Regions from separate parts of the Shewanella sp. AC34-MNA-CIBAN-0136 genome, predicted to be linked through region 1. Evidence: predicted binding sites of a transcription regulator. Region 1 holds the regulator's gene; the other holds the start of a gene.

Region 1 (8,037 bases):
TAATCCGATGCTTAATTCCTTACCAATTAACCATCGTGAGTTACTTTGGCCAATATGCCCAAGTGCAATCCCGCGGATGACGAGTGCTAGGGTTTGATTACCCGCAACACCTCCCATACTCGGTACAATGGTCATTAAAATTGCGATGGTGGCGAATTGCTCTAAGGTACCTTCAAACATGTTACTGACAGATGAGGCTAGTAATGCTGCAAATAGATTGATGGTTAGCCATAGAGAGCGTCTTAGAGTGCTTTTGAGCACTGGCCCAAAGGTATCTTCATCATCATCCATACCAGCCATTCCCATCATTGAATGTTCGGCATCCTCGCGGATGACATCAATAACGTCATCGATAGTAATTCGACCAAGCAATTTTGCTTGGCTGTCGACGACTGGGGCAGATATCCAATCCATCCGTTCAAATTTTTGCGCCACATCTTTATCGGACATCTCTACAGGAATACTTTCTAATTCTGTGTCCATAATACTGCGGACCGTTACGCTTGGATCGCATGTGAGTAAATCAGCTAATCTTACTCCGCCTAAAACATGATCATGGCGATCCACAACATATAAAGTATCAGTCGTATCAGGTAAATTTCCCCGTTGACGTAAATAGCGTAATACCACTTCGATATTGACATCTGGTCTTAGGGTGACGGTATCAGTATTCATGATACTGCCGGCAGTATCATCTGGGTAACGCAATGCTTGCTCTACCCTATCCCGGTCTTGGCTTCGCATTGATTTGAGCACTTTCTTGTAAACATCATCGGGTAAACTGCGAAGAATATAGGCCATGTCATCTGTATCCATGCCTATTGTGGCCTGGGCAAGCTTCTCTGGTGTCATGCTGCTAATAAGTGAATCTTTAAGCTCTTCACCTAATTCGTCAAGAATTTCCCCTGCATATTGTTGGTCAATGAGTTGCCATAACACCTGACGATTTTTGGGCGGTGATGATTCGAGAATAAGGGCGACATCGTTAGGTGACATGGTATGTAGCATGTTACGGGCATGGACAAACAGACCACTGTCTAGTGCTTGAACAAGTTGATTGAGACGTTGTTCTGTTATCTCATTGTCTAGGTACTCTTTACCCATATATCTACTTCCTATTCGTCATACTTATATTATTCAGTATGTCATTATTCTGGGTTTCTCAGGTTGTACAGTTCAAGGCGTATAAATGCAGAAATAGCTGTCTTTACGTAAGACAATGAAATGCAGAAATAGAATACTTAAATGACTTCTGCGGTGAAATTCTGCAGCAGCCAATGCTGCTTTACATACTATAGACGAACCACGTCACGGAAACAGAGTTGCACTGGATCCGTTGCTAGAAGCGGTAATGTCTTTATCATGTTAAACGCCAACTCCCGCAGAATGAACTGATACTAATGAGATTGGTATCAACTGCGAGAGATAAACCTAAGGGCTAATATTTTTGAGGGACTGATGTCTACTGGTGATCATCAATGTCGTGACAGTTTGGTTAGTATGGCCTAGTCATTTAGAGGCCGCATAAAATAAGGACGACGGTGGCTTAAAGCATGAGTAACTTGCAGCTATTCACACATTACAGGCTATTTATAAATTCAATGCGATTAAAAAATTAACAAGATTCATCAAATTTAGCATTAATGAGATCACACACTGCGTTTAATGCTACTTCAGCATCTGGGCCTTGAGCTGTCACCGTAATCATTTTACCGATACCACTTTCAAGCATTAATAGCCCAAGTACGCTAGCTGCGCTGGCGTTTTTTTCGCCTTGAGTTAAGGTGATGTTAGCATCAAAATCCGCCGCTAACATCGCGAGTTTTGTGGCGGCACGGGCGTGTAAGCCCAATTTATTTGAAATGGTCACTTGGCGTTCAAGTTTGATCATTGACGCGATCCTATGCTCACTTAGTTATTAGTATCACTGATATTTAATTCTCTGTGGCGAGCATTAACCGTGTGTTTACTGCCTTGTCGAAATCGTTTTGCTAATTGATCTGCAATATATACCGAACGGTGCTGACCACCAGTACAACCAATCGCGATGGTAAGGTAACTGCGATTGTTACGTTCTAAATGCGGCATCCAAGTTTCAAATAGGTTTTCAATTTGCCAAATAAATTTATTAACTAATGGCTGACGACCTAAAAATTCTTGTACGGGCTCGTCTAAACCCGTAAATGGACGCAGTTCTATTTCCCAATGTGGGTTGGGTAAAAAGCGTACATCAAACATAAAATCTGCTTCTGTCGGCATGCCGTGTTTAAAGCCAAAAGATTCAAAGTTAATCACTAACTCTTTATCAACACTGCCTAATAATATTTGCCTAACTTGGTCGCTTAATTCGTAGATATTTAGCGCAGAAGTGTCGATATAGTGATCAACAATTTTTGCGATAGGCTCAAGTAAACGGCCTTCTAGTTTTATCGCTTCTTGCAGTGAAATATGATTTTTAGATAACGGGTGTAATCGACGTGTTTCGCTGTAACGTTTAAGCAATACTTTGTCATTGGAATTTAAAAAGAAACTGATAATTTCAGTGTCATTCTCAAGTAGTGCCAATTGGTCTTGAAGCACTTTACCTTGTTCTGCAATGTTACGAACATCAACGCTAATCGCAACCAAATCATTACTGCCTTTAAGCTGGGCTAATAATGTGCCAATGAGTGGTAAAGGCAAATTATCAACACAATAATATCCTAGGTCTTCTAATACTCTCAGGGCAACGGATTTCCCTGAGCCTGAACGTCCCGATACTATAACTAGTTTCATGCAGTAATAACCTGATAAAGTTCTGTTGCGTCGTGAGTTTTACGAAGCTGTTTCAATATTTGCTTATCGCTTAACTTTTGGGCCATGCTCGATAACGTGCCTAAATGTTGTTGGCACTGGTCTGCAGGTACTAACAAAGCAAATAAAAGATCCACGGGTTGCTTATCGATTGCATCAAAGGCAATGGCTTCTTCACATTTAATAAATATCGCGATAGGGTGATCGATGGTCGTTAATCTACCATGAGGTATCGCAATGCCATTTCCTATACCTGTGCTACCCATTTTCTCTCTCGCTAACAGGCTTTCAAAAACCTCTTGCGAAGACAGGGTTGGGTACTGGGCAGCGACTAAATTGCTGATGAGTTCCAGTACTTTTTTCTTACTGCCCGGTGTGGCACAGGTAGTGCATTCCGGCTGCAGAATGGTACAAAGTTCCATCGTTAGTGTTTTGTATTCTTCTCTTTGTGTTTAATTACCTGACGGTCGAGTTTATCGATCAGGGCGTCTATTGCAGCATACATATCAGTACTTTCTGACATTGCAAAAATTTCTGCGCCATTAATGTTGATTTTGGCTTCTGCTTTTTGTTGTAATTTTTCTACATTGAGCACAACGTGTACATTATGGATCTGATCGAAGTGTCGTTCAAGCTTTGAAAATTTACTGTGGATGTATTCACGTAAAGATTCTGTTATTTCGACATGACGTCCAGTCAGACTTATTTGCATAAAAAATCCTCCATTGCCTAGTAGGTTATAAACTCTTACGTTGGTTTGAGGGCGGGATCATCATTGCTTCACGGTATTTTGCTATCGTACGACGAGCAACGTTTATGCCCTGTTCTGCCAGAAGCTGAGCCATTTTACTGTCACTCAGTGGTTTTTTCTGGTTTTCTGCGGCAACCAGCTTTTTGATAAAAGCACGAATGGCCGTTGATGAGCATTCCCCGCCATCGTCAGTACTGACATGGCTAGAGAAGAAGTATTTTAGTTCAAATAAACCTCGAGGGGTGTGCATATATTTTTGTGTGGTGACTCGTGAAATGGTCGATTCATGCATTTCTACAGCTTCAGCGATATCATTGAGCACCATAGGCTTCATGGCTTCTTCGCCATATTCAAAAAAGCCTTGCTGAAATTGCACAATGCAATTTGCCACTTTAAGTAAAGTATCATTACGGCTTTCAATACTTTTAATAAACCATTTAGCCTCTTGCAGATGGCCTCGAATAAATTGACTATCCGACGGGTTTTTACTGCCTCTAGCCATGGCTGCATATTGCTGATTAACACCAATTTTAGGCATGTTGTCTGGGTTTAACTCTACTACCCAACGGCCATTTTTCTTTAATACTGTGACATCGGGAATCACGTATTCATCATCCATGGGGGTAATTAATAAGCCCGGACGAGGATTGAGTGTCTGGATTAGAGTGATTGCGTCACGTAACTCATTTTCTTTTAGTTTTGTTTTTCGCATCAATAATCTGAAATCACGGCCAGCAATTAACTCTAAATAGCCTTTAATTAACAAACGGGCATTATCGATATGGGGTGTGTCGTTAGAGTATTGCGCTAATTGAATAAATAGGCATTCACTTAAATCACGTGCAGCAACACCCACAGGGTCAAAGTGTTGAACGCGTTTTAATACCGCTTCAACCTCATCGAGTTCCACATTTTCATCACCCATGGCTTCGAGAATATCTTCGGTACTTTGGGTTAGATAACCGCGTTCATCAATGGCATCAATAATGGCGGTGGCAATGGCGAGATCTGTGTCTGAAAATGGAGTGAGATTTTTTTGCCATTCTAAGTGTTCGTACAAACCTTCAGTAGTTTCACCTTGAAAGGGCATGTCGTCATCGCGCATGCTTGCACTGCCTGAACCTGACATAGGTGAGGCTGTGTATACTTCATCCCATGTGGTATCCATGGCTAAATCATCCATGGTTTCTTTGGTCATGGATTCTGCTATGTCGACGGTGGAAGTGTCTTTTTCGACATTAACAATACTGTTGTCACTAAAGTCTGTATCCGCTTGGTCGCGGTTTTCTTTTAAGGAGTCTTTTGCTTCAGAAAACTCATCTTCTATTTCAAGCAATGGATTTGAATCTAATGCTTGTTGGATTTCCTGCTGTAGCTCCAATGACGATAATTGCAGTAAGCGAATGGCTTGCTGCAATTGTGGGGTCATGGTTAAGTGTTGACCCATTTTAAGTTGGAGTGACGCTTTCATTTACCGCTTATCCCTAGATGATTTTCCATAAAAATGACAATCTCGAACTGTAATAGATTGCCATAAACATCAATGACATTTAACGTTGTTTAGGTATCGTTCAATGAAATGAGTTAGCTAGACTAAAAGGCCAGTAAAGTAACTATAGCTTGAATTGTTCACCTAAGTACACAGCTCGAACTTGTTGATTACTTAATATCTCATCTGGTGTGCCTTCGGCAATTAAATTACCCTGGCTAACGATATAGGCTCGCTCACAAACGTCTAGCGTTTCACGTACGTTATGGTCGGTAATTAATACCCCTAAACCGCGGTTTTTAAGTTGTTGGATGATTTTTTTAATGTCGATGACCGAAATAGGATCAACACCAGCAAAGGGCTCATCAAGCAAAATAAATTTTGGATTAGCAGCTAAAGCGCGCGCAATTTCAACACGACGACGTTCACCACCCGATAACGACATGCCTTGGCTGTCGCGTATGTGAGTAATGTGGAACTCTTCGAGTAGGTGCTCAAGCTGTTCAATACGTTGGTCTGTGCTGAGCTCTTTGCGAGTTTGCAGTACGGCCATTATGTTGTCGTAAACGGTGAGCTTGCGGAAAATACTGGCTTCTTGTGGTAAGTAACCTATACCTTTGCGGGCGCGCAAATGCATAGGATCGGCAGTAAGGTCGTCATCGTCAATCAATATTCGGCCTTTATCGCTTTTTACTAAGCCGACAACCATATAAAAGGTGGTGGTTTTGCCTGCACCATTGGGGCCTAAAAGACCGACAATTTGGCCGGTTTTAACCGTTAAACTCACATCTTTAACAACTTGACGAGCTTTATAGCTTTTAGCTAGATTTTCAGCGGTTAAGGTAATTTGGGTCATGGTTTGATCTGCTTGTTAACAGGAATTTCAGGGAGTTTTTGCTTTGGCGCCGACTCGTCTTGGAAATTCTCTGGTTGAATGATGGTGATTACCCGATCTTGCCCTGTACCAGTACTTTCGGCAATCAGCTCTTGAGCACTGATGTTGTACTTGATTTTATTACCGGTAACCTGGCTACCTGATTGATCCAATTTGGCGTTGCCAGTCAATGTGAGTGTAGTGGTGGCAAGGTCATAGCTAATTTCGTTAGCACTTGCGGTACCAATTTTACCGTCATCTAATTCTTGTGAAAATGTAGCCGGGGTGCCAGTAGCAATTAATCTCTTACTGGTGGTGTTTTCAGGGGTAAACGCCCGTAACTGATCTGCATTGATATTAATCGTGCCTTGGACAATCGTTACCGGACCATTAAAAACAATTTGATTATTCTTAATGTCGGCAGACTGACTGACTGAAGCGATTTTCAATTCTTGTTTCAGATCCCCTTGTTTCGCTATGGCAGGCAAACTCAATATACAAAGTATGCTACTTAATAACATAACATTGGCGCGAGTGTGGAGACGATTAATGTGGCTCATATGTTCCTTCTACCTGGCTTAGTAGCGATAATTTTTGCGAATTCAAGTCAGCATGTAGGCCTAAACCTTGAATAATAAACCCTTTACCTTTGATGTACACCATCTCTTGTGAGGATCCTATCATAGTGGTTAAATCCACCGTAATAGCTTGGGTACTCAGTGACTGCAGGGGTTCTTCTATATCAATGGCATCAATAATAACATTATTTTCTAATGTGACTTTGCTGGTATTTTTATTCAATTGCCCACGGTCTGCACTTAATTGCCATTGTGCTTTACCGTTTTCAGGGTAAATGAGGTAAATCGGTTTGGTAAAGTGAGTGATGTCACTTGAGGCGTAATGCTCCATGTGTTCGGCGCTGACTCGACTTTCGACGAAACCTAGTTGATTGAATTCTGTAGTGCGTAGGTTATCTGCAACAAAATCTGGGCGCTCAATACCGCGTATTTGTACCGCGTCCATTTCACTGCGTTTTACTTGTGCTTGCCAGTACAATATAAAAGCAAGCCCAAAAAAAGCAATAATACCTAGCGTGACTCTACTCATATACTCATACCATGAGCACTGGCAAATTTATCTTGGCTTAATAGTAATAAATCGGTGAGTTCACGCAGTGCGCCGTGGCCACCATTGAGGGTGGTTGTCATATGGCACTGTTGTTTGACAAACGGATGACCATCACCGACACAAACGGCTAGTCCTACGGCTTTCATTACAGGTAGGTCTACCATGTCATCGCCAATGTAAGCCACTTCATCAGCAGTCACATTATAGAGCGACAATAATTGCTCAAAAGGCTCAAATTTATTATCAATACCTTGATAAATATGTGTTACACCTAATGCCGTCATGCGGTTTTCAACAATCTTGGATTTACGTCCTGTTATCACGGCAACATGGATACCACTGGTAAGCAAAGAACGCACACCATAACCGTCACGAGTATGGAACGCTTTGAGTTCTTCACCTGCATTACTGAGGTAAATACGTCCATCTGAAAATACTCCATCGACATCACAGATTAACAGTTTGATTTTTTGAGCTCGTTGCCAAATATCATTGCTGACAGGGCCGTAAAATCCTTGGTGAAACGAGGTTGATTCTGACATGATTAAATGACTCCAGCTTTAACCATATCGAGCATGTTTAATGCTCCGATCGGTTGATGTTTTTCATTAACGACAATCAGTCCGTTGATGCTCTTTTCATCCATGATTTGCAGTGCTTGTGCGGCTAAAATCCCTGCAGGGCAGGTCACACAATTTTCGGTCATAACCTGGGCAATAGGAGTGATTCGAAGATTCACGTCTGCATCGATAACCCGGCGTAAATCACCATCGGTAAAAATGCCCACAAGTTTATTGGCATGGTCGACTACTGCCGTCATGCCAAGGCCCTTTTTAGATATTTCATAAAGTGCCTCAGTAATACAAATATCATCATTGACGATCGGTAAATCATCGTCTTTATGCATGACATCGTCGACTTTTAGAAGTAATTTTCTTCCAAGAGAGCCACCAGGGTGTGATAAGGCAAAGTCATCACGAGTAAAACCTTTTGCTTGTAATA
Region 2 (8,037 bases), on a different contig from region 1:
GTGGTGTACTTTTGCTATGAAAAATACCAAATTGTTGAAACTCGCTGGGATGTGTTTGTGCGTAATTGGAAGTGCTTTTTATTTTTTGATGATGGTCCAATTTTAATCTCGCCAAAGCACAAGCAAGCATTGATGTTTCTACAGAATGGCCAATATAAATTAGGCGTTCGCGGTTAAATTACCCGATTTGAGTTGCGGTTGTTGGTTAAACGACTGATGGTGTAGTCGTTGATATTGCAGTTTTTTAGAGAGTTTATATGAAATTATTAGCTTCAATTGGATTGAGCTTATCGTTAATGATGCCGTTGTTGGCGCAAGCTAGCATGATTGCAGATGTTGATGTAGCAGAGCAAATTACAGTAGCAGAGCAGCCATTGATATTGAATGGCGCTGGTGTACGCAGTAAGTTTTTTATGGATTTATATGTGGGTAGTTTATATCTGCCGACAAAAGTGCACACTCTAGAAGATGTGCTTACTCAGCCGATAGCGGTGATCCAGCTAACGATTACTTCTGGGATGATCACTTCAAACAAAATGCGTGATGCCATTACTGACGGTTTTGAAGCTGCTACCGACAATGACACACACTCAATTGCCAAAGATATTGAACATTTTACCCAATTGTTTGCAGATGAAATTGTCGACGGTGATCAATTTACTTTTGTGACTCAAAAAGGCAAGGGCGTGAGCAGTATCAAAAATGGTAATGCTCAGGGAGATATTGCTGGAGAGGCATTTCGTCAGGCTTTACTTAAGATTTGGTTAGGTGAAACTCCGGTACAACAAAGTTTACGCCAAGCTATGCTAGCTCAATAAATCACCTGCTAGGTTCTAGGGCAGACTACTAGGTTCTAGGGCGGACTACGTCCTGCTAGGGTCGCTGTGCTTCTAGGGACAGCTTCGCTGCTAAGATTTTATAGCCTCTAGCCGCGAAGCGTCCTAGCAGCGCAGCGCTCTAGGCTGTTGCTAAGTTTTATTAGGCTGAAAAGTCATTGCCCAGTGTTGAAATGGTAGAGGTTTTACCTTTGTCATTGTAGGTCAAGCTTGAGGCATTGCGGCTGGCTTGTAATGCCTGGGCAAATCGATTGAGGCTGGCGATATTGAGCTCAATCAAGCTGGCATTCTGACTGTTGATGTCTTTGCACTCGGCGAGAATAGCTTTAGCTCGTGAGACTTGTTGTGCCAGTTCAGTATCGGTGGTGAGCAGATTGTGCTGTGGGTGGCTTGCCAGTTTTTCGTCAGTGGCTTTCATATTGAATAAGCACTGGGTTTTATCTTTGGAAAGCGCCAGCAGTTTGTCGGCATCTTGTTTGGATAATGCCGCTTTCTCTTCAACAATAAGCGATTTCAGCTGCGTTAATGTCTGATTTTGACTATCAAGCAGTTGGTGTAGCTCTTTGCGTTGATCTTCGCTTGCTTGCTTGTGTAATGGCTGGTTTAACTCTGTCATAAATTACTCTTAGGTTTTCTTAACTAACACTTCTCTATGGTGCAAGTTTGCACCTATTATCTGTGTGTCGTTAAAACAAGTTAAAGAGTAACGTTTAACGGTTACTCTCTGTCAAACGATAAACCGCCTAGCTCTGCTTCAAAGCTGGCAATATTCGCTGCAAGCTTTTCTGCATCGACTTTATATCGTCCCTCAGAGATTGCTTGCTTAATTTCAGCGACCTTTTTTTGGTCTACTTCTGGTAACGATGCCATTTTTGTTTGCGCGCTCTGAAGCTGTTGAGCTTGAGAGGTAATGCTAACGGAATCTGTTTTAACCGGTGCAGCTGATTTTGGGGCTGCAGTAGTTGTAGATTGCGTGTCACGTGCAGTGCGCATTTGTGTATTGGTAGCAGTGTTATGCTTAATATCAATTGCCATGGGAGGCTCCAGCGTAATGAATCAGGTTTTCCAATCAGGCTATCGGCACCCCAGGAAAAAACTTTAACGCTATTTTACATTCTTACTTCAACTTCGCCAACGCCAATTACAACCGCATCGAATTGTTTGCTAGTGTTACTGTTTTTTACTCTGATAACCTCATCGACATTGCCATCACGCAATGCTTCTCCAAGGGTTTTTATTTCTACATTAGTGGTTTTAGCATAAATAGAAACAGTGTCACCTTTGCAAACAAAGCACAGGTTATTACTTAATACTGGAGAGTCTTTCGCTACCCGACGTTTCACCCGCGAGCCGATTAATGTCGTAGTGTCGGAAAAAAACTGACCTTTTAAGCTATATTGGTCAACATACATGACTTGTAAATGATGTTCGCCAATAATTTGGTCAGGGGACAATAGTTGGTTGGCCACCACAACAGGGTATTGGATTTCGACTCGAACAGAGAGATACATTTGCCATGGATAGTCATAGTCAGGGCTATTACAACTGAGTTTTACCATGTTATTTCGACTAATAGCCCGTTCACTGGCAAGTTCGACATTAATCGGTGGGTAACAGGCTGGTGGACTGATTCTGCCCTCAAGGTTTTGTGGGGTTATTTGCACTTTAGCTTTTGAGTCAGCATCAATTTTTTTGGCTACCGCCTCTTTAGCTAACGCATAAATGGTCGATAGTGAAGGTGTGATAATTTCTTCGCTAGCAATTGCAGGCAAAGAAAATGTTATTGAACACAAAAAACATAAAAAAAATACTTTCATAATGAAGATACTAGCTTGTTTTGCCAGAATGCACCTATACTTTGAAAAACGAAAAATATGCGAGTAATCTCTGCATACACAATAAGCTAAAATAAATGGGCTAGGGGACATAAGAATAACATTATCCCTTCGTCAAAAAAGTGTCAGTTCACAGTGCTAGCTAATTTATACAAAATTAAAGCAAGTTGCATGCCCACTTTTTGATTCATTAAATTGAGATGTATTTGTTACATTGGTGATGGTTTACACTCAAATTGAGTGACCATCAGTAAGATATGTACTAACCGTATTATGCTAAACCAAGGTTTACTATAATTTCAAAGAACAATTTTTATCCTTTTGGGTGACAGTTAACTACAAGGCCTTGTTATGTCGAGCATTTTAGATTCAGTAAATAAACGTACCCAACTTGTCGGGCAAAACAGACTCGAGCTACTATTGTTTAGGCTTAGCGGCCGTCAACGGTTTGGCATTAACGTGTTTAAAGTGAAAGAGGTTTTGCAATGCCCACCACTGACTACGTTGCCTAAATTAAATCGTTTTGTTAAAGGTGTTGCTCATATTCGTGGCGCAACCATTTCCGTTATCGATTTAAGTGCCGCAACGGGTGGACGCCCACTGACATCAACAGAAAATTGCTTTATTATCATTTCTGAATATAACCGTAGTATTCAAGGCTTTTTAGTCAGTTCAGTTGAACGTATTATCAACATGAATTGGGAAGCGATTATGCCTCCACCGCAAGGTTCTGGCCGCTCTTCTTATTTAACTGCGGTGACAGAGATTGAAGGTGAGTTGGTTGAGATTCTAGACGTTGAAAAAATTCTTGATGAAATTTCACCGGTTAAGACTTCTATCAGTAAAGAGCTCAATGAAGCATTAACTATTGATAGAGAACAGCATTATCATATTATGGTTATTGATGATTCTGCTGTAGCACGTAAACAAATTATTCGTTCGTTAGAGTCATTAAATCTGCAAATCGATACCGCTAAAGATGGTAGAGAGGCGCTGGAAAAACTGAAAAGTATTGCCGCAGAAATGGATGATGTTTCAGTTGAAATTCCGTTAATCATTTCTGATATTGAAATGCCTGAAATGGATGGTTATACCTTAACGGCTGAAATTCGTAATGATCCAAAATTAAAGAATATCAAAGTCGTATTGCACACATCATTAAGTGGTGTATTTAACCAAGCGATGGTACAAAAAGTAGGGGCTAACGACTTTATTGCTAAGTTTAACCCCGATGAGTTAGCCGCAGCGGTTAACAAACATTTAAGTTTATAAACCTTTTATTATTGCAAAAGATTGCAAAATATTGGAGGTTGAGTTCATAGGCTTACCTATTAGGAAGATAATGTGACAGATAAATCACTTGCTGAAGCAGAGTACAATCAATTTAGGCTGTTTTTAGAACAGCATAGCGGTATTGTGTTAGGTGAGAACAAACAATATTTAGTACGCAGTCGTTTAGCGCCTTTGATGGGGAAGCATAATTTGCCTTCTTTGTCTGAGGTAGTTAAAAAGTCGATGAAACCGATAGAACGGCAACTGCGCGCTGAAGTGATAGATGCGATGACCACCAATGAAACGTTATGGTTTCGAGACCGTTATCCATTTGAATTACTGCACAATACTCTACTGCCTGAATACAGTAAGCTTGGCAGACCATTAAAAATTTGGTCGGCTGCGTGCTCTTCAGGTCAAGAACCTTATTCGTTGGCCATGACGGTGTTGGAATATCAACAACGTAAACCTGGTGCTTTACCAGGAGGCGCGGCAATTCAGGCAACAGATTTATCACCTTCTATGCTAGATCGTTGTAAAAATGCTGAATATGATGGTTTAGCACTTGCTCGTGGTTTGTCTGAAGAACGTAAACGTCAGTTTTTTGATGCTTTACCTTCGGGTAACATGAAAGTTAAAGATAATGTGAAGCGATTAGTTAACTTTAGAGCCCATAATCTACTTGAAAGTTATAGCCTATTAGGTAAATACGATATTATTTTTTGCCGCAATGTGTTGATTTACTTTGCTCCTGAGGCAAAGGCTAAAATTTTGCGGCAATTTGCTGCCGCACTTAATCCTAAAGGTATTTTATTTTTGGGTGCGTCAGAATCTCTTGCGGGATTAACCGAAGAATTTAATATGGTTCGCTGTAATCCTGGAATTTATTATCAAAAGAAAACCTAGATAATATAATAGCTTAATCTATTTATCATGCCGGCATTCGTCGGCATGTTTGTTTTTATCTTTTATTCCCTCATAAATTAAATTGTTGGCATAATCTTTGCTTTATTTCTACCAGTTAGCTGATGGAGGCAATTTTATGGCGATTAATTTCGATAATGCATTAGGTGTTCACCAATACTCTTTGGGCATTCGAGCTCAAAGAGCAGAAGTGATTTCAAGTAATATCGCCAATGCCAATACTCCTCATTATAAAGCTCAAGATGTCAATTTTGCTTCTGCTATGCAAGCGGCAAGCTCGCATCAGAAAGGCTTGAGTATGAGCCAAACCACAGAGAAACATTTTGATTTAACGGCGTTAAGTCAACAGCATGTTCAATATCGTATGCCAAATCAAGCTGATACTGGCGATGGTAATACTGTCGATACGCAGAAAGAGCAAGCAGCATTTATGCAAAATGCGCTCGAATATCAAATGTCATTAGGCTTTCTTGAGGGAAAATTTAGTGGCATGCGTAAAGCATTGCGAGGTGATTAATTATGAGTTTATTTAATATTTTTAATGTTTCTGGTTCAGGTATGTCTGCGCAGTCAGTGCGTTTGAATACCACCGCCAGTAATATTGCCAATGCTGATTCTGTGTCTAGCAGTGTCGATAAAACCTATCGCGCGCGTCATCCTGTTTTTGAAGCCGAAATGCTAAAAGCCAATAGCCAGCAAAACAGTTCGCCTGGCGTAACCGTTAAAGGCATTGTCGAAAGTAATAAGCCATTATTAAAAGAATACTCGCCAGACCATCCCATGGCGGATGGTGATGGTTTTATCTATAAACCTAATGTCAATGTGATGGAAGAAATGGCGGATATGATTTCTGCATCGCGTTCTTATCAAATGAACGTTCAGGTGGCTGATGCAACAAAGTCTATGTTGCAACAGACATTAAGGATGGGTAAATAGTATGATTATTCAAGGAGGTAACAATGAGCCTCGTTAATTCTTACAGTCAGTCTTTACCGCAACAATCCAGTAGTGCATCTAATACTAGCGCTACAACGAAAAGTTCTGTACAGACAAATACGACCAGCACAACTACGGGTAATCCTTTCCTTGACGGAATTCGTTTGCCTGAAGAAAGCGCTATCCCTGAATCAAAAGATCAGATGTTAAAGCAAGAAGATTTTTTTGCTTTACTCAGTCAGCAATTGTCGATGCAAGATCCGTTTAAACCGGTTGATAACGATCAAATGATTGCCCAAATGGCGTCGTTTTCTACAGTCGATGGTATTTCAAATCTTAATGATGAAATCCTTAACCTTAATACTGTGATGAGTTCTAGCCAGGCGTTACAAGCTTCAGGCTTGGTTGGCCGTAAAGTGCTCATTCCTTCTGATACCGGCGCTATCTCTACTGAAAGCTCTGAGATAAAAGGGGTGATTAGTACACCTTCAGCAATTGAAACGATTACGGTAAGGGTTGAAGACGAGTCGGGTCAGCTTATTAAGAGCTTTAATGTTGACGGCAGTAAAGGCGGCAATGTTGATGTGACTTGGGATGGTCTAGATAAAAATGGCAACCCAGCTAAAGCGGGTAATTATGCCATTAAGGCCAGTGGTAAAGTCGATGGAACGTCACAAGATTTAGCCGTATCGACTTACGCTCATGTTACCAGTGTGTCATTAGGCACTGTAGCAACAGGAGCAATTTTGAATTTGCGTGGAGTAGGTGGAATTAAGTTATCTGACGTACTCGCAGTATCTGAAACATAGTACGGCTAACAACAAACCGTTAGCTGTCATCATAAATGAATTAATTGTGAGAGGTGTAATATGTCATTTAACATCGCATTGAGTGGTATCGCTGCCGCGCAAAAAGACTTAAATACAACCGCGAATAACATCGCCAACGTCAATACTATTGGTTTTAAAGAGTCGCGAGCTGAATTTGCTGACGTTTACGCCAATTCAATTTTTTCTAACAGTAAAACAGCTGTGGGTGGCGGTGCAACTACCACACAAGTTGCGCAGCAGTTTCATCAAGGTAGCTTGCAATTTACCAGTAACTCGTTGGATATGGCGATCAGTGGTGGTGGCTTCTTTGTTACCTCTTCAGAATTAGGTTCGCAAGATCAGTCATACACCCGTGCGGGTGCGTTTAAAGTTGACTCAAGTAATTATATGGTCGACTCAGCAGGTAATTTTTTACAAGGTTTCCCAGTGGATGAAGATGGTAACTCAACTTCAGTGAGTTTAACCACAACCCAACCGATTAAGATACCTGACACGGCGGGTAGCCCAGTGCAAACTAAAAATGTTGGTTTGCAGATGAATCTTAATGTGAGTGAAATAGCATTAAATCCAGCTAATTTTAATCCTGCAGATTCTGATACATTCAATAATTCCACCTCAGTGACGATTTATGATTCATTAGGTGAATCACATATTATGACCACTTACTTTGTTAAACCCACTGGTGGTTCGCATACTGGCGAAAGTAATTGGGTAGCTTTTTATGCTGTTGATGGTGATCCTGTCGATGTAACAACTGCTGGGGAATATACTACGGATACAGATACTGACACTGATGGTGACGGTATCGTGGATCCAACAGGGCTCGCGTCTGCTGTTAATCCGGGCACGGCTGGTGGAACATGGTCAGGTGCGGTGCTTAAGTTTAACTCTGTTGGTGCTTATACTATCAGTGACCCTACCACTATTACCACTGAGGCTTTAGGTGCTGCTGGTGCAGGTGCTTTAGGTCCTGGGGCCGATGGTACTCAAGCGCTTACGATAAAATTTAATAATCCGACTCAATATGCTTCTCCGTTTGAAGTGACTGAATTGACTCAAGATGGTATTACCGTAGGTCGATTAACCAATGTTGGTATTGGTTCCGATGGTTTAATTACCGCTAGTTACAGTAATGGCTCAACGGTTCCGTTAGCGCGCGTGGCATTAGTACGCTTTGCTAATGAACAAGGCCTTACACAGGTGGGTAATACATCTTGGAAAGCCAGTATCGATTCAGGTGCTGCATTAGCGGGAGAGGCCAATAGCGGTACATTTGGTAGTATTCGTTCATCTGCGCTTGAGCAATCAAACGTTGATTTAACCACAGAGCTGGTTGATTTAATCTCGGCTCAGCGTAACTTCCAGGCTAACTCGCGTACGCTTGAAGTCAATAACACCTTAAAT

Evidence for each region. The regulator sigma-54, encoded in region 1, starts transcription at its own class of promoters, with help from an activator protein. The targets are predictions, from matches to a motif close to GTTGGCACGNNNNTNGNNT.
Region 2: a site for sigma-54 is predicted at 4,934-4,952, ahead of flgB (flagellar basal body rod protein FlgB). Genes of this name have one in related genera too.

Annotation. Positions count from the first base shown of each region.
Region 1 is NZ_JBEOPJ010000023.1:1,482-9,518, forward strand. It holds gene mgtE (magnesium transporter) at 1-1,104, opposite strand, end outside; gene AAEY94_RS18365 (HPr family phosphocarrier protein) at 1,616-1,891, opposite strand; gene rapZ (RNase adapter RapZ) at 1,912-2,775, opposite strand; gene ptsN (PTS IIA-like nitrogen regulatory protein PtsN) at 2,772-3,215, opposite strand; gene hpf (ribosome hibernation promoting factor) at 3,218-3,505, opposite strand; gene AAEY94_RS18385 (RNA polymerase factor sigma-54) at 3,531-5,015, opposite strand; gene lptB (LPS export ABC transporter ATP-binding protein) at 5,158-5,889, opposite strand; gene lptA (lipopolysaccharide transport periplasmic protein LptA) at 5,886-6,467, opposite strand; gene lptC (LPS export ABC transporter periplasmic protein LptC) at 6,454-7,014, opposite strand; gene kdsC (3-deoxy-manno-octulosonate-8-phosphatase KdsC) at 7,011-7,577, opposite strand; gene AAEY94_RS18410 (KpsF/GutQ family sugar-phosphate isomerase) at 7,580-8,037, opposite strand, start outside.
Region 2 is NZ_JBEOPJ010000001.1:264,048-272,084, reverse strand. It holds gene AAEY94_RS01175 (DUF2947 domain-containing protein) at 1-177, shown strand, start outside; gene AAEY94_RS01170 (chalcone isomerase family protein) at 258-818, shown strand; gene AAEY94_RS01165 (flagella synthesis protein FlgN) at 979-1,452, opposite strand; gene flgM (flagellar biosynthesis anti-sigma factor FlgM) at 1,554-1,871, opposite strand; gene flgA (flagellar basal body P-ring formation chaperone FlgA) at 1,946-2,653, opposite strand; gene AAEY94_RS01150 (chemotaxis protein CheV) at 3,023-3,943, shown strand; gene AAEY94_RS01145 (CheR family methyltransferase) at 4,016-4,849, shown strand; gene flgB (flagellar basal body rod protein FlgB) at 4,986-5,384, shown strand; gene flgC (flagellar basal body rod protein FlgC) at 5,387-5,803, shown strand; gene flgD (flagellar hook assembly protein FlgD) at 5,827-6,612, shown strand; gene flgE (flagellar hook protein FlgE) at 6,673-8,037, shown strand, end outside.